3 regions of the Bradyrhizobium sp. LM2.9 genome follow, and region 3 is predicted to be linked to each of the others. Evidence: riboswitches for the same ligand, from Rfam matches in the RefSeq annotation. Region 3 holds a riboswitch; each other region holds the start of a gene.
What was found. Region 3 has a riboswitch for glycine ahead of ACVWW3_RS00155 (D-amino acid dehydrogenase). Riboswitches for the same ligand answer to the same signal wherever they lie in the genome.

Region 1: linked by a shared signal. The riboswitch ahead of gcvT (glycine cleavage system aminomethyltransferase GcvT) and the one ahead of ACVWW3_RS00155 (D-amino acid dehydrogenase) in region 3 are both predicted to bind glycine.
Region 2: linked by a shared signal. The riboswitch ahead of ACVWW3_RS37040 (FAD-dependent oxidoreductase) and the one ahead of ACVWW3_RS00155 (D-amino acid dehydrogenase) in region 3 are both predicted to bind glycine.

What each region holds. Positions count from the first base shown of each region.
Region 1 is NZ_JBSRYJ010000002.1:3,074,879-3,080,691, forward strand. It holds partial or broken gene alaS (alanine--tRNA ligase) at 1-1,924, opposite strand, end outside; glycine riboswitch at 2,147-2,238, shown strand; partial or broken gene gcvT (glycine cleavage system aminomethyltransferase GcvT) at 2,405-3,554, shown strand; gene gcvH (glycine cleavage system protein GcvH) at 3,565-3,933, shown strand; gene gcvP (aminomethyl-transferring glycine dehydrogenase) at 3,951-5,813, shown strand, end outside.
Region 2 is NZ_JBSRYJ010000002.1:7,281,917-7,287,729, forward strand. It holds partial or broken gene tnpC (IS66 family transposase) at 1-875, shown strand, start outside; gene ACVWW3_RS37030 (UPF0149 family protein) at 872-1,495, shown strand; gene ACVWW3_RS37035 (FAD-dependent oxidoreductase) at 1,477-2,403, opposite strand; gene ACVWW3_RS37040 (FAD-dependent oxidoreductase) at 2,396-2,755, opposite strand; glycine riboswitch at 2,909-3,006, opposite strand; gene ACVWW3_RS37045 (hypothetical protein) at 4,020-4,625, shown strand; gene ACVWW3_RS37050 (D-aminoacyl-tRNA deacylase) at 4,525-4,851, shown strand; gene ACVWW3_RS37055 (hypothetical protein) at 4,817-4,966, shown strand; gene ACVWW3_RS37060 (aminopeptidase P family N-terminal domain-containing protein) at 5,101-5,388, shown strand; partial or broken gene ACVWW3_RS37065 (IS256 family transposase) at 5,520-5,813, shown strand, end outside.
Region 3 is NZ_JBSRYJ010000001.1:31,999-37,811, forward strand. It holds gene ACVWW3_RS00150 (ISL3 family transposase) at 1-911, shown strand, start outside; gene ACVWW3_RS00155 (D-amino acid dehydrogenase) at 1,234-2,481, opposite strand; glycine riboswitch at 2,545-2,633, opposite strand; glycine riboswitch at 2,637-2,734, opposite strand; gene ACVWW3_RS00160 (hypothetical protein) at 3,089-3,295, opposite strand; gene ACVWW3_RS00165 (D-aminoacyl-tRNA deacylase) at 3,768-4,658, shown strand; gene ACVWW3_RS00170 (M24 family metallopeptidase) at 4,781-5,813, shown strand, end outside.

The DNA of each region.
Region 1 (5,813 bases), on a different contig from region 3:
CGCCGGCCTCGCGGGCCTCGTCCACGCCCATGACGCGGGTCGAGACCTCGTCGTTCTCCAGCACCACGTCGTTGGCGATGTCCTCGACGCGCGCGAGTTCTTCCGCGGTGATCGGCTTCGGATGCACGAAATCGAAGCGCAGGCGGTCAGGCGCAACCATCGAGCCGCGCTGGGCGATGTGATCGCCGAGCACCTGACGCAGCGCCTCGTGAATGAGATGCGTGGCCGAATGATGCGCGCGGATCGACGAGCGCCTGCTGTGATCGACCTCGAGCTGGAGCGCGGTGCCGGGCTTCAGCTCGCCGCTCTCCAAGGTGCCGACATGAACGAAGAGATCGCCGAGCTTCTTCTGCGTCTCGGTGACGCGGAATTTGATGCCGCCCTCGCCGACCAGCACGCCGGTGTCGCCGACCTGGCCGCCGGACTCCGCATAGAACGGCGTCTGGTTCAGCAGCAGCGCACCGCTGTCGCCGGCCTTGAGGCTGTCGGTTTCCTTGCCATCCTTGATCAGAGCCGAGATGACGCCCTCAGCGATCTCGGTCTCGTAGCCCAAAAATTCAGTCGCGCCGAGCTTCTCGCGCAGCGGGAACCAGATCGCCTCTGAGGCCGCCTCACCCGAACCCGACCAGGACGCGCGCGCCTTCACGCGCTGACGTTCCATCGCATCGGCGAAGGAAGCCTGGTCGACGCTGATGCCGCGCGACTTCAGCGCGTCCTGCGTCAGATCGAGCGGAAAACCGTAGGTGTCGTACAACGTGAAGGCGACGTCGCCGTCGAACATGTCGCCCTTCTTCAAGGACGCACTCTTCTCGTCGAGGATGGCGAGGCCGCGCGTCAGCGTCTTGCGGAAACGGGTCTCTTCCAACCGCAGCGTTTCCTCGATCAGGTTTTCCGCGCGCATCAAATCGGGATAGGCCTGGCCCATCTCGCGCACCAGCGCCCAGACCAGGCGATGCATCAGCGGATCTTTCGCGCCGAGCAGTTGCGCATGGCGCATCGCGCGGCGCATGATCCGGCGCAGCACATAGCCGCGGCCCTCGTTCGAGGGCAGCACGCCATCGGCGACGAGGAAGGCCGACGAACGCAGATGGTCGGCGATGACGCGGAACGAGGCGACGGTCTTCTCGTCCGGTCCGCTTCCAAGAGCGGACGCGGTCGCGTCGATCAGATGACGGAACAGATCGGTCTCGAAGATGCTGTCGACGCCCTGCATGATGCTGGCCATGCGCTCCAGGCCCATGCCGGTGTCGATCGAGGGACGCGGCAGCGCCACGCGCTCCTCCTTCGTCACCTGCTCGTACTGCATGAACACCAGGTTCCAGAACTCGAGGAAGCGGTCGCCGTCCTCTTCCGGTGAGCCCGGAGGGCCGCCCCAGATGTGCTCGCCGCGATCGATGAAGATCTCCGAGCACGGACCGCACGGGCCGGTGTCGCCCATCGCCCAGAAATTGTCCGAGGTCGGGATGCGAATGATGCGGTCATCCGAGAAGCCCGCAATCTTCTTCCAGAGGCCCGCCGCCTCGTCGTCGGTGTGGTAGACCGTGACGAGCAGCTTGTCCTTCTTCAGCCCGAATTCCTTCGTGATCAGCGTCCAGGCAAGCTCGATCGCGCGCTCCTTGAAATAGTCGCCGAACGAGAAATTGCCGAGCATCTCGAAGAAGGTGAGATGGCGCGCGGTGTAGCCGACATTGTCGAGGTCGTTGTGCTTGCCGCCGGCGCGCACGCATTTCTGCGAGGTGGTGGCGCGCTGATAGGGCCGCTTCTCGACGCCGGTGAAGACGTTCTTGAACTGCACCATGCCGGCATTGGTGAACATCAACGTCGGGTCGTTGCGCGGCACCAACGGCGAGGACGACACGATCTCGTGGCCGTTCTCGGCAAAGAAGTTCAGAAAGGTCGACCTGATCTCGTTGACGCCGCTCATGTTCATCCAATCGGGTGTGCTTGGACCCGCCATACGCCATCCAAACCGCGAGTTTGGGCTGATATCTGCGGGCCAAAGCGCTTTTAGACAAGGCCAGCTTCGCTGTCCAGAAACTGTGCAACCGGATCAGTGGGTTGCCGCAGGCGCGCAATCCCGTTGGAAAGCCGCTGATGCCGCGTTGACAGGCTTGGCCAGCTTGTGGTCTCTACCCATCTGTATCGTACGGCCACGTCGGGAGAGACCGGCTTTGGGTAGCCGGCGCCGAAGGAGCAACCGCCCCGGAAACTCTCAGGCAAAAAGGACCGCGTGGCTTTGACAGCATCTGGAAAGAGGCGCCGACGGACCTAGACCTTTTAAAAGAAAGGGTTGGTCCGGACAGCGTCCGCCGACGGGATAATACTCTCAGGCACAGCGACAGATGGGGCTTCGACTGGTTGCTTCCGGGGAATCATCCCCGGGGAACCGCCGAGGGCCCCTGTGATGCTTGCGCGCGACGACCAAGACTCCCTCAGACATACGCCCCTTCACGGGCTTCATGTCTCCCTCGGCGGCAAGATGGTGCCGTTCGCGGGCTATGACATGCCGGTGCAATATCCCGCGGGCGTGCTGAAGGAACACCTCCATACCCGCTCGTCCGCCGGCCTGTTCGACGTCTCCCACATGGGCCAGATCGCGCTCCGGCCGAAGTCGGGCAAGGTCGAGGACGCCGCGCGCGCGCTGGAGCGGCTGGTGCCGCAGGACATCGTGGCTATTGCGCCGGGGCGGCAGCGCTACGCCCAGTTCACCAATGCCGAGGGGTGGAATTCTGGACGATCTGATGGTCGCCAATTTCGGCGACCATCTGTTCCTGGTCGTCAACGCCGCCTGCAAGTCCGGGGACGAGGCGCATCTGCGCGCGAAGCTGTCGGACGACTGCATCATCGATTCGCTTGCCGACCGCGCGCTGATCGCGTTGCAGGGCCCGAACGCGGAATCGGCGCTGGCGAAATTATGTGCAGAGGCTCCGTCCATGAAGTTCATGGATTCCGGCCCGCGCAAGGTCGCCGGCATCGACTGCTTCGTCTCGCGCTCCGGCTACACTGGCGAGGACGGTTTCGAGATTTCCGTTCCTGCTGGCGACGCCGAGCGCCTCGCCAAGACACTGCTGGACAATCCCGACGTGCTGCCGATCGGGCTCGGCGCACGCGACAGCCTGAGGCTCGAGGGCGGTCTTTGTCTTTACGGCCACGATATCGATACCGGGACCACGCCGGTCGAGGCCGCACTGGAATGGTCGGTGCAGAAGAGCCGCCGCACCGGCGGCGCGCGCGCCGGCGGCTTTCCCGGCGCGGAGAAGATTCTGGCCCATTTCGACCACGGCGCATCCCGCCGACGTGTCGGCCTGCGCACCGAGGGCCGCGCGCCGGTGCGCGAGGGCGCGCTGCTGTTTGCGGACACGACATCCAGCGAACCGATCGGAAAGGTTACGTCGGGCGGCTTCGGCCCGAGCCTGAATGCGCCGGTCGCGATGGGCTATGTGCCCACCGCATCGAGCGCGATCGACACAAAACTCTTCGCCGAGGTGCGCGGCCAACGCCTGGCCGTGCAAATCGCCACCATGCCCTTCGTGAAAAACACCTACAAACGCTGAGGACAAGAAAATGACCACGACGCTGTACACCTCCGACCACGAATGGCTCGCCATCGACGGCGATGTCGCCACCGTCGGCATCACCGACTACGCGCAGTCCCAGCTCGGCGACGTCGTGTTCGTCGAACTGCCCAAGCTCGGCCGCGCCCTGAAGAAGACGGAAGCCGCAGCCGTCGTGGAATCCGTGAAGGCCGCCTCGGACATCTACGCGCCTGTTACGGGCGAGGTCACCGAAATCAACGACGCCCTCGCCGCCGAGCCGGCGCTGGTGAATTCGGATGCGCAAGGCAAGGCGTGGTTCTTCAAGATCAAGATTGCCGACAAGAGCGAGCTAGGCGGCCTCATGGATGACGCCGCCTACAAGGCCCACACGGCTTAAAGACGATGGAGCAAGCGATGACCGCGCACCGCAAATCCAACGACGATACCGCCGCTTTCGTTCGCCGCCACATCGGCCCCTCGGCACGCGACGTCACTGCAATGCTCGAGGCCGTCGGCGCGAAAAGCGTCGATGCGCTGATGGCGGAGACGTTGCCGGCCTCGATCCGGCAGGCGGCCCCGCTCGATCTCGGCAAGCCCTTGAGCGAGACCGAGGCGATCGCGCATATGGGCGAGCTCGCCGCCCAGAACCAGGTCTTCGCCTCGCTGATCGGCCAAGGCTATTCCGGCACGATTCTGCCTGCGGTGATCCAGCGCAACATTCTGGAGAACCCGGCCTGGTACACGGCTTACACGCCCTATCAGCCGGAGATCAGCCAGGGCCGGCTTGAGGCGCTGCTCAACTTCCAGACCATGATCTGCGATCTCACCGGGCTCGATGTCGCCAACGCCTCGCTGCTCGACGAGGCGACGGCTGCCGCCGAGGCGATGGCGCTCGCGGAGCGGCACTCGCGGGTCGAAGCAAAGGCCTTCTTCGTCGACAAGGACGTGCATCCGCAGACGCTCGCGGTGATGCGCACCCGCGCAGAGCCCTTGGGCTGGACCCTGGTCGTCGGCGATCCCTTCACCGATCTCGACAAGACCGACGTGCTTGGTGCGCTGCTGCAATATCCTGGAACGTCGGGCGCTGTGCGCGACCTCAGGCCCGCGATCGCAGCACTGAAGGCGAAGGGCGCACTCGCGATCGTTGCTGCCGATCTGCTGGCATTGACCCTGCTCGCCTCGCCGGGCGAACTCGGCGCCGACATCGCGATCGGCTCGGCGCAGCGTTTTGGCGTGCCGATGGGTTATGGCGGGCCGCACGCGGCCTATATGGCGGTGCGCGATGCGCTGAAGCGCTCGCTGCCCGGCCGCATCGTCGGCCTCTCCGTCGACTCCCGCGGCGCGCCCGCCTATCGCCTCGCGCTCCAGACCCGCGAGCAGCACATCCGCCGCGAGAAGGCGACCTCCAACATCTGCACCGCGCAGGTGCTGCTCGCCGTGATCGCCTCAATGTACGCGGTCTATCACGGCCCCGAAGGCTTGACGCAGATCGCCCGTAACGTGCACCGCCGCACGGCGGTGCTTGCCGCCGGCCTGCGCAAGCTCGGCTTTGCGCCGAGTAGCGAAAACTTCTTCGACACGCTCTGCGTCGATGCGGGTGCGAAGCGTGCCGAGATCGTCGCTCGCGCGGTCGCCGAGAAGATCAATCTCGGCATCGGTGATGGCGCTTTGCGTATCGCGCTCGACGAGACCACCACGCCTGCGACGGTGGAAGCGGTCTGGCGCGCCTTCGGCGGCACGCTTGCTTACGCCGAGATCGATGCCACCACGCGCGAGGCGCTGCCGGAGACGCTCAAGCGCGCGACCTCTTTCCTCACCCATCCGGTGTTCCACGCGCATCGCTCGGAGACCGAGATGCTGCGCTACATGCGCAAGCTCAGCGACCGCGACCTCGCGCTCGACCGCGCGATGATTCCGCTGGGATCGTGCACCATGAAGCTGAACGCGACCACCGAGATGATGCCGCTGACCTGGCCGGAATTCGGCTCGTTGCATCCCTTCGCCCCGCGCGAGCAGGCACGCGGCTATCACGCGCTGTTCGCGCGCCTGGAGAAGTGGCTGTGCGACATCACCGGCTATGACGCGATCTCGCTGCAGCCGAATTCGGGCGCGCAAGGAGAATATGCCGGGCTGCTCGCGATCCGCGGCTATCACGCCGCGCGCGGCGAGACGCACCGCAAGATCTGCCTGATCCCCTCCTCCGCCCACGGCACCAACCCGGCTTCCGCTGCGATGGTCGGCATGGACGTGGTGGTGGTCGCCTGCGAAAAGAATGGC
Region 2 (5,813 bases), on a different contig from region 3:
TCCAGCTGCGCACGATCCAGGCCTCGCCGCGCGTGTTCTGCGACGAGACGCCGATGCCGGTGCTCGATCCCGGACAACATCGCCCCCGCATCTGCCAGTTCTGGGCGCATGCCATGGATGACCGCCCGTGGGGCGGCCCCGCGCCGCCGGCGGTCGCCTACGTGTTCGCCGGCGGCCGCGGCACCGAGGAGATCGCCGGACAATTGACCGGCTTTTCCGGCATTCTCCAGGTGGATGGTTATGCCGCCTACAAGGCGCTCGCCCGCGGTCATGGCAGCGCGATCCAGCTCGCTTTCTGCCTCGCCCATGCCCGGCGCAAATTTGTCGAGGTCTACAAGACGACCCAGTCGCCATTCGCTCGCGAGGTGATCGAACGGTTGCAGGCGGTCTATGCCATCGAGGCCGAGATCCGCGGCAGCAGTGCCGAGCAGCGGCTTGCCGCCCGCCGCACCAGGACCGCACCACTGATGGCGGCGCTCAAGGCGCGGCTGACGGCAACGGTCGGCCAGCTCTTCTCCCAGTCGAAGCTGGCCGAGGCCATCAACTACGCGCTCAATCACTGGGACGGACTGACGCTGTTTCTTCGCGACGGCCGCGTCGAGGTCGATCCCAACACGGTCGAGCGTTCCATGCGCCCGATTGCAATGGGAAGACGCAACTCATTGTTCAGCGGCAGCGAAGGCGGCGCCGAGAGCTGGGCGATCCTGTCGTCGATCGTGAACACAGCAAAGCTTCATGAGCTCGATCTGCAGGCCTACTTGTCCGACGTGCTGGAGCGCATCGTGTCTGGGCGAACCAAGAGCCATCAGCTGCACGAGCTGCTCGCCTGGAACTGGAAGGCGGCCCGCGAGCGCATCGCACAAGCCGCCGCATGAGCCCGCGTCGCCATTCAGCATCGTCGTCGATGGCCGCAGCCGCGATGCCGCTTGCGGAGCTCGAGCGGTGGCTCCAGGTTCGTGTCGATCGGCACCCTGCCGCCACCAGTCTCCCCATGCTCGATGGCTACGTCGCCGCGATCGTGGCCGGACCGGTGTCGATCAGCCCGCTCGACTGGATCTGCCCGCTGCTCGCCATCGATGCCGATGCTTTCAACCACGGCGGCACTCCGGAGTTCGCAGCGATCTCCGCCGTCGCGCTGCGCCACAACGAGATCAGCCAGATCCTTTCGACCACGCCTAGCCAGTTCGAGCCGATGCACCGGCGCAAAGCCAATGGCGACGTCGATCCGCGACCCTGGTGCCAGGGATTCTATGCCGCAACGCGGCTCAGGCCGTCGGCGTGGGCGCCGTTGCTGGACGCCAGCAACGTCAATCATGGCCTGCTTCTGCCCATCCTGCTGCACTGTCGCGACGATCAGGGCCGGCCGTTGCTCGGACCGGCACGAAGCGGGCGCGAGACCAGGGATTTTCTGCGCAACGCCCACGCCGATCTTCCAGCGGCCGTCGAGGCCATGCGCCAATACTGGATGCCGATCCGCTACGCTCGCGCCCGCTGATCACCGCAGACGTGGGAGCTCATACCGGTTACGCTCGACCGAGCTTTACTGTCGTCTGTCGCAATGACGTCGGCAACCATCTCAGCTGTGATAGCGGATAATGTCCAGCCCAGATGACCGTGCCCGGTGTTGTAGAAAATATTCGGCCGTTTGCCTCGGCCGACCCTCGGCATCATGCTAGGTGTCATAGAACGCAGGCCCGCCCATGGCACCACTTGTGCGGTAGACACATTCGGGAGCGCTCGCTCTACCCAGCGTACCAAAGGCTTGATGCGGTCCCAGCGGATGTCGCGGTTCTCGCCATTGAACTCGGCGGTCCCTGCGACGCGGAAGCGATCTTCTCCCAACCGGCTGGTCACGATCTTGGTGGCCTCGTCGAGCAGGCTGACACGGGGCGCAGCCTTTTGGCTCGTTTTGTCCCGCAGCTCTACCGTGATGGAGTACCCCTTGACGGGATAAATGTTTACCTTGTCCCCCAGCATTGAAGCAATGCGGCGGCTGCCGACCCCAGCGCAGACCACTGCCCTTTCAGCTTTAAGTTCCTCCCTCAGAGGACCTTGTTGCCAGCGTACGACCACACCGTCTTGATCGGCTCGCATGTCGCAGATCTCCGCACCAAAGATAAAGCGCACACCCTTTCGTTCGCAAGCCGCAGCGAGACCACGCGTGGAACTTGTGAATGTCGCCGGTTGAATCAGAGGGGGTAAAGAAACCGCCGTAGTACTGAGCGCTGGCTCTATGGCGAGCATTTCGGAAGGCGTCACGGGGCGGCGATCCAATCCGCCCTGCAGCAGCAACTGATTTACCCGAGAAGCCGCGTCGAAATCTGCCTTACTCGAATATACGTGCAATATTCCTCGTCGCTCCAAGTCGAAGTCGATGCTCTCCCGGTCGGCAAGCTCAAACAAATATTGCCGCGCGGCGATCGCGAGCTTCGTCGTCTCGATCGTATTGCGGCGGTAGTGACGGATCTGACCTACGAACTCGGCGAGCCAAGAATACTTGTGAAAACTGGGGCTTGGGGTTCAGCAGCAATGGTGCGTTCTTGCGCAGCATCCATTTCACGCCTTTTACGATCGTTGCGAGACTATTCCAGACTTCGGCATTGCTTGCCGACAATTGGCCGCCATTTGCAAACGAAGTGTCCATTGCGGGATAACGTTGGCGATCAAAGATCGTGACCGAATAGCCGCGGCAGGCCAAGGCATAGGCAGTTGTAACTTCGGTGACACCAGATCCGATACTGATGATCGTGCTCATCGTATGCTCCAAGACAGGGATGAATGAACGGTGAAACGGCTTCCGCCACAACTCCGTCCCCAAATCTGTCCGTGCACCTGAAGCTTTCTCCGCTATCCTGATAGACAACGGTCCCCTTCGGTGGGTACCAACCGGCACCTCTCTCCAGATCGTCCTCGGTGTGCAGTCCTGGGCCTGAGAGTTTCCTTGGGGAGTTGCTCCGTCGGCGGCGATGGGCCTGTCGGCCCACCGCACTCTCCCGCACACCATCGTCAGGCGTCACGACACTTTCAGACGTGCGGCCTACACGTCAAGAGAGCTCACGAACCACGCGACAATCACACCGCATCGGAGTCGCTGGGAGAACGCTCTTTCGCCACTAAGATCAGCCGGATGAAGCCGCTGATGCCGATTGTAGCCGCGCGGGATGTCGCCGCTTTTCAGCACAATAGCCCGCTAGTCGCAGCAATGCTGCAAGCTCATCCAAAAAAACGCACGACGAGAGCACAAAAGCCGGTCTAATGTCCGGGCAGCGACGATGACGTAGCGCCTCTCAAAGCCGCGCGTCTCATGCAATTTGGTGTCAAGAATTCGCTGTATCTGGGCTTACGATTATCCCGCCGGTCTCACGCGGCGTTGATGGTCCCAGCCAGAACGCCAGCATTCAGGTAAAGCAGCAGTGAAGTGCCGCCGGGCCCGTCCGCAATTTGAGGACTCTCAGTCTTGCGTTCGAAATGACCTTGAAGGCCGATTGTGCGCTGCTCATCGCATCTGAATGCGTGAACACCGCTATCAGTGCTCCTCGAAATGTGTCTGGATGATTCCCGGCACGCACCCTGATGATCCATCCCCGGCCAACTGGTCAGCGTCGAGCTTGATGCCGAACTCGTCGCCCTGGCTGCGAGGTCTGCAAACGTGATCCGGTCACTCCGTCCGACGGGTGGTTCTTAGGCCCTATGGAGACGATGATGCTGCTTCCGGTCAGCGGTGCATTTGATTTGCGATCAGCGCACTATGAATTCGACCCTTGTCATCGCTTCGGCAGATAAGTGCAGTCCTTCCCGGCTGACGCGGGTTCCGACCGCAGCTCCGTCGAAGGCTTCGGCCGACCACGAACGTCACCTTGTGCCCGGCGCCGTGTTGAAGCGCGCTGAGGCACGCCTTGGTGGGTCTCTTGAGGCCGGGCGCCCGACTTTCTTCAGTGCGCTGCTCTTGGAACTCGGGAGCCGCGCTCGGGGCCGACTCGTACGCTCTCAATCCCGAGTGAAATTGAAGGAGGGAGGCAGTGAGACGTGCCGTCTTTATCTTTTGCGTTGACCGCGAAAAAGATCCGGTGGCGGGTCACGTTCTGAACGCCATCATGACCGGATCCACCGTTGTTTCGACGGGGCTCGGGATTGATGGACATCCGGTGCTCGAGGTCCCGCGCCTGCGCGACACTATCGTTTCGATCGTACGCACTAACGAGGTCGTAAGTAACGATTATGCCCGCTACGCACCACTCTTCAATGAGCGGTTCGGTGACGCCGATGTCATCGGCATAGTGAATTGGCACGAGGGTGCCAATGCGCCAAACGCCATTTTCTCGGTTCAAACGACTGGCGACCTGGCTACGGGGACTTTCAGCAAAGTTGACCCCCGAATTACTCGAGGGCTGCTTCTTGCCATTGAGGCCGAGCGCGTAACCTCTGATATTCATAACTTTCGCACCTACTTAGAGGCGACTCACTGGTCAGGCGTCAAAGCCGGTTATGCTGGGACCTGTCTCGCGGACTTGAGGCCCTTCTGCAATGGACATCGAGATCGGAAGCCCGCCAGACGATTGGGCAAATCTCCTTGCCGCCCGAGTGCTGGCGAGAGCTCTTCTGCATACGTCCGATCGGATGGATGAACCTGTGCGTGCCGTCCTCTGTGTCGGCGGCGTCCACTTTGAACCAAGCTTCACAACCGCGGTGTTGCAGTCATTCGACAACCTCCCGATAGCAGCTAGTCACGTCCTGCCCAATCATTGGCTGGTGTCTGGCGGCTATGATCACGAAAGTCGATTGATCAATCTAAGAGCGTGCGTGGATTCATTCAATCGTGGGCGGAATTCAAGCCATCGTGTACCACGATAAGCTCAAAGCGCCCTACAAGGCCGATGCGCGCTTGCTTGCCGAGGAACTTGGCGTCCCAATGCTTTCGCATAAACAGCGACGCACGGCTTTGAAGGCCAAGGATCTTGCCGAATGATCACGCGGGGGCGCGAGTCGTCGAAGTCGGCGTGCTGCACAGCGAGCTTGTTGAACTTGCCCGTTGGCGCCCGCGCGGTGCATTTTTAGGAGAAACGCCATGAATGCTCTCTAGGTTCTGGTTCCATCAGAACGATTCCTTACGCTCCCTTTCCGCGGGCCGAATACGAAGATCGGGTCGAACAAGCCCGGCGTTCGATGAGAGAACATGCCATTGACGCGCTTCTGGTAACCTCCGAACACAATTTACGATATTTTGTCGGCGAGCCTAGCACGACGCCGCAGCAGACAACTCGGCCCCGCTTTCTTCTTATTCTCTCGTCCGATGAGGCTGTTGCAGTCGTTCCAGAGGGAATCGATCAGTTTTATAAGGAGACGACCTGGGTAAAACGGCTTCTGGTCGTGTCCCCGGTGGTGGTGTAGCTCGGTAGAGCAAAGCCGCCCGGACGCGCGCCCCCAATTGCGCCGTAGCGGGCGGGCGGCTTTGCGGTGGTCACCGGCAGTTCTCCGGCAGGATCGGGTTGCGACACGCCAACGCAACCGAGGAGCCACCGATGACCGACGACATGATGAACCTGCGCACGCTGGTAGAGAAGACCCCCGACGCCGATCTGCTGCGCGAGATGATCGGCTTTGCCGCCCAGCGTCTGATGGAGCTGGAAGTGGGAGGCCAGACCGGGGCGGCCTATGGCGAGAAGAATCCCGAACGCCTGGCCCAGCGCAACGGTTACCGCGACCGGATCTGGGAGACCCGTGCCGGCGCCGTCGAGCTGCGCATCCCCAAGCTGCGCAAGGGCTCCTACTTCCCGGGTTTCCTGGAGCCGCGCCGGATGGCCGAGAAGGCGCTC
Region 3 (5,813 bases):
ACGCCCTTGCTGCGACCAAGGCACTCCCGCAGGCCACCCAGGTCGCCGACCGTTGGCACCTCATGGAGAACGCCAGCCACGCCTTCCTCGATGCGGTTCGCAAATCTATGCGCCAGGTCCGCGTCGCAGTCGGCTCCGCCACCATAAATCCCGACTTGCTGACCGCCGCCGAGCGCATCCAGTATGAGGGCTATCTTCGGCGGGAGGACACCAACGCGGCAATCCTCAAACAGGCCGAGACGGGCGTCTCCATAAAGGAGATCGTACGGCTCACTGGGCATAGTCGGGGTCTCGTCCGCAGGGTACTGAGAGGTCAGCGATCCGATGTGTTCAGGGTGCGCGAGAGCTCGCTCGAGCACCACCTGCCATGGCTCGACGCCCAGTGGGCTGCTGGTCATTGTAACGGCGCCAACCTGTGGCGTTGCCTCAAGGCGCAGGGATTTAGGGGCTCGATGCGGGTCGTCACCGAATGGGCGACACGCCGTCGGCGTGCCGAAACGCCCGATGCTCGGAGCCTACAGCGCGTGCCGTCCGCGAGAACTATCGCCCGCCTGATGACCAACGGCCGCGATACGCTCTCAAAGTCAGAGACGGTGACCATTGCGGCGATCGAACAAGGCGTTCCTCTCCTGGTGGAAGCTCGAGAGGTCATCACCGCTTTCCATACGATGATCCGCAAGAAGGCTCACGTAGATCTTGACCCATGGCTGGAACGAGCATGCGCAAGCCTCGTCGCGTCTTTTGCCAACGGTGTCATCAAGGACAAGGCTGCCGTCAACGCCGCGATCACGACGTCTTGGTCCAACGGACAGACCGAGGGCCAGATCACCAAGCTCAAGCTGGTCAAGCGTCAGATGTACGGACGCGCCAAGCTCGACTTGCTTCAGGCCCGCCTGATCGGCGTGATATGACCACGACTGCACAAAAATTGCGTCAGAGCCAAAGTTGCAAGCCGATTGACACGCATTCGCGAAAACAACATAGGGTCATGCAGACACCCTCGGTTAAACCGATGGTGATTGCGTTAAGGCTGCTGAAAGCGACGGCGCCAAGTGGCTCATCGGGGGATTCGCTTGAAAAATTGATTTCGTGCGTCCAAGCCACTCGTACGCCGGCCAGGCCTCGCTTCTTCCCTGGGTACGCAAGATCCTGCTGTGGCGCTCTGTCAAACAATGCGCTCCCGGCCTTAATGTGCCGGGAGCATGGTTTTGAAGAGCTGGAGAGCCCCGAGTATCAGGCCACGGATCGGCTCAGCCGAGCTTTACTGTCATCTGTCGCAATGACGTCGGCAACCATCTCAGCTGTGATAGCGGATAATGTCCAGCCCAGATGACCATGCCCGGTGTTGTAGAAAATATTCGGCCGTTTGCCTCGGCCGACCCTCGGCATCATGCTAGGTGTCATAGGACGCAGGCCCGCCCATGGCACCACTTGTGCGGTAGACACATCCGGGAACGCTCGCTCTACCCAGCGCACCAGAGGCTTGATGCGGTCCCAGCGGATGTCGCGGTTCTCGCCATTGAACTCGGCGGTCCCTGCGACGCGGAAGCGATCTTCTCCCAACCGACTGGTCACGATCTTGGTGGCCTCGTCGAGCAGGCTGACACGGGGCGCAGCCTTTTGGCTCGGTTTGTCCCGCAGCTCTACGGTGATGGAGTACCCCTTGACGGGATAAATGTTTATCTTGTCCCCCAGCATTGAAGCAATGCGGCGGCTGCCGACCCCAGCGCAGACTACTGCCCTTTCAGCTTTAAGTTCCTCGCTCAGAGGACCTTGTTGCCAGCGTACGACCACACCGTCTTGATCGGCTCGCATATCGCAGATCTCCGCACCAAAGACAAAGCGCACACCCTTTCGTTCGCAAGCCGCAGCGAGACCACGCGTGAACTTGTGAATGTCGCCGGTTGAATCAGAGGGGGTAAAGAAGCCGCCGTAGTACTGGTCGCTCAGCGCTGGCTCTATGGCGAGCATTTCGGAAGGCGTCACGGAGCGGCGATCCAATCCGCCCTGCAGCAGCAACTGATTTACCCGAGAAGCCGCGTCGAAATCTGCCTTACTCGAATAAACGTGCAATATTCCTCGTCGCTCCAAGTCGAAGTCGATGCTCTCCCGGTCGGCAAGCTCAAACAAATGTTGCCGCGCGGCTATCGCGAGCTTCGTCGTCTCGATCGTATTGCGGCGGTAGTGACGGATCTGACCTACGAACTCGGCGAGCCAAGAATACTTGTGAAAACTGGGGCTGGGGTTCAGCAGCAATGGTGCATCCTTGCGCAGCATCCATTTCACGCCTTTTACGATCGTTGCGAGACAATTCCAGACTTCGGCATTGCTCGCCGACAATTGGCCGCCATTGGCAAACGAAGTGTCCATTGCGGGGTAACGTTGGCGATCAAAGACCGTGACCGAATAGCCGCGGCAGGCCAAGGCATAGGCAGTTGTAACTCCGGTGACACCGGATCCGATAATGATGATCGTGCTCATCGTATGCTCCAAGACAGGGATGAATGAACGGTGAAATGGCTTCCGCCACAACTCCGTCCCCAAATCTGTCCGTGCACCTGAGAGCTTTCTCCGCTATCCTTGATAGATAACGGTCCCCTTCGGTGGGTACCAACCGGCACCTCTCTCCAGATCGTCCTCGGTGTGCAGTCCTGGGCCTGAGAGTTTCCTTGGGGAGTTGCTCCGTCGGCGGCGATGGGCCTGTCGGCCCACCGCACTCTCCCGCACACCATCGTCAGACGTCACCACACTTTCAGACGTGCGGCCTACATGTCAAGAGAGCTCACGAACCACGCGACAATCACACCGCATCGGAGTCGCTGGGAGAACGCTCTTTCGCCACTAAGATCAGCCGGATGAAGCCGCTGATGCCGATTGTAGCCGCGCGGGATGTCGCCGCTTTTCGGCACAATAGCCCGCTGGTCGCAGCAATGCTGCAAGCTCATCCAAAAAAACGCACGACGAGAGCACAAAAGCCGGTCTAATGTCCGGGCAGCGACGATGACGTAGCGCCTCTCAAAGCCGCGCGTCTCATGCAATTTGGTGTCAAGAATTCGCTGTATCTGGGCTTACGATTATCCCGCCGGTCTCACGCGGCGTTGATGGTCCCAGCCAGAACGCCAGCGTTCAGGTAAAGCAGCAGTGAAGTGCCGCCGGGCCCGTCCGCAATTTGAGGACTCTCAGTCTTGCGATTCGAAATGACCTTGAACGCCGAGTTTGCGCTGCTCATCGCATCTGAATGCGTGAACACCGCTATCGAGTGCTCCTCCAAATGTGTCTGGATGATTCCCGGCACGCACCCTGATGATCCGTCCCCGGCCAAGTGTTCAGAACTCTCGTCGAGCTTGATCCCGAACTCGTCGTCCTGCCTGCGAGATCTGCAAACGTGATCCGGTCACTCCGTCCGACGGGTGGTTCTTAGGCCCTATGGAGACGACGATGCTGCTTCCGGTCAGTGGTGCATTTAATTTGCGATCAACGCACTATGAATTCGACCGCGTTATCAATTCGGCAGATAAGTGCAGTCCTTCCCGACTGACGCGGGTTCCGACCGCAGCTCCGTCGAAGGCTTCGGCCGACCACGAACGTCACCTTGTGCCCGGCGCCGTGTTGAAGCGCGCTCAGGCATGCCTAGGTGGGTCTCTCGAGGCTGCTGCTTTGTTACATACGCCCGACTTTCAGGAGTGCGCTGCTCTTGGAAGTCGGGAGCCGCGCTCGGGGGCGACTCCTGCGCTCTCAATCCCGAGTGAAATTCAAGGAGGCAGGCAGTGAGACGTGCCGTCTTCATCTTTTGCGTTGACCGCGAAAAAGATCCGGTGGCGGGTCACGTTCTGAACGCCATCATGACCGGATGCACCCTTGTTTCGACGGGGCTCGAGATTGATGGACATCCGGTGCTCGAGGTCCCGGGCCTGCGCGACACTATCGTTTCGATCGTACGCACTAACGAGGTCGTAAGTAACGACTATGCGCGCTACGCACCCCTCTTCAATGAGCGGTTCGGTGACGCCGAGGTCATCGGCATAGTGAATTGGCACGAGGGTGCCAATGCGCCAAACGCCATTTTCTCGGTTCAAACGACTGGCGACCTGGCTACGGGGACTTTCAGCAAAGTTGACCCCCGAATTACTCGGGGGCTTCTTCTTGCCATTGAGGCCGAGCGCGTAACCTCTGATCTTCTTAACTTTCGCACTTACTTAGAGGCGACCCACTGGTCAGGCGTCAAAGCCGGCTATGCTGGGACCTGTCTCGCGGACTTGAGGCCTTCTGCAATCGACATCGAGATCGGAAGCTCGCCAGACGATTGGGCAAATCCCCTTGCCGCCCGAGTGCTGGCGAGAGCTCTTCTGCATACGTTCGATCGGATGGATGAACCTGTGCGTTCCGTCCTCTGTGTCGGCGGCGTCCACTTTGAACCAAGCTTCACAACCGCGGTGTTGCAGTCATTCGACAACTTCCCGATAGCAGCTAGTCACGTCCTGCCCAATCATTGGCTGGTGTCTGGCGGCTATGATCACGAAAGTCGATTGATCAATCTAAGAGCTTGCGTGGATTCAATCGTGGGCGGCATTCAAGCCATCGTGTACCACGATAAGCTCAAAGCGCCCTGGAACTTGGCGTCCCAATGCTTTCGCACAAACAGCTACGCACGGCTTTGAAGGCCAAGGATGTTGCCGAATGATCACGCGGGAGCGCGAGTCGTCGAAGTCGGCGTGCCGCACAGCGAGATTGTTGAACTTGCCCGTTGGCGCCCGCGCGGTGCATTTTTAGGAGAAACACCATGAATGCTCTAGGTTCTGGTTCTATCAAAACGATTCCTTACGCTCCCTTCCTGCGGGCCGAATACGAACATCGGGTCGAACAAGCCCGGCGTTCGATGAGAGAACATGCCATTGACGCGCTTCTGGTAACCTCCGAACACAATTTACGATATTTTGTCGGCGAGCCTAGCACGACGCCGCAGCAGACAACTCGGCCCCGCTTTCTTCTTATTCTCTCGTCCGATGAGGCTGTTGCAGTCGTTCCAGAGGGGATCGATCAGTTTTATAAGGAGACGACCTGGGTCAAACGCTGCCGGACCTGGCCCAGTCCAAATCCAAAGGATGAAGGGGTGTCGGCCCTCGCCGGAGCATTGCGCGAACTATTGCCGGAGAATGCGAAAATCGGCACAGAGCTTGGCGCCGAAAGCAGACTTGGCTTCCCTACGGGAGATTTCTTACGTGTTGCGGATGCGATCAAACCTCGGATGTTTGTAGATGCATCGGATCCGATTTTCACTCCGTTGCGGATGATCAAATCTCCATTAGAGGTCGACCGAATTCGAACTGTATGTAAGCTTGTCTCGGAAGCTTTTGATAACCTGACGCCGAAGTTGCGTTTGGGTATGACGGAACGGGAGGCGTGTCGCCTCTTCGAGCTCGAATGCTTCAGTCGCGGTGTCGAAAAGACGGCTAAGATAGTGGGTGTTTCTGGCCGCGGGGGTTATACGCGCCCCTACGGTGTTCCGAGCGACAAAGTTCTCTCTGATGGTGACCTGCTGTTTATTGATGCCGGCTGCTTGTTTGACTTTTATTGGAGCGACTTTGATCGACATTTTGCCTTCGGGACCCCTGATCGGAACACCCAAGATGCCTATCAAATCGTTTGGGAGGCGACCGAAGCGGGAATCGCCGCCGTCAAACCAGGCATTCCGATCTGCAATATCTGGGGCGCAATGTCAGATGTACTAAATGGCTCAAACAATCGCGGTAAAGCCACGAACATCGGGCGAATGGGACATTCGATGGGATTATGGATGCCGGAGTTGCCCTCGG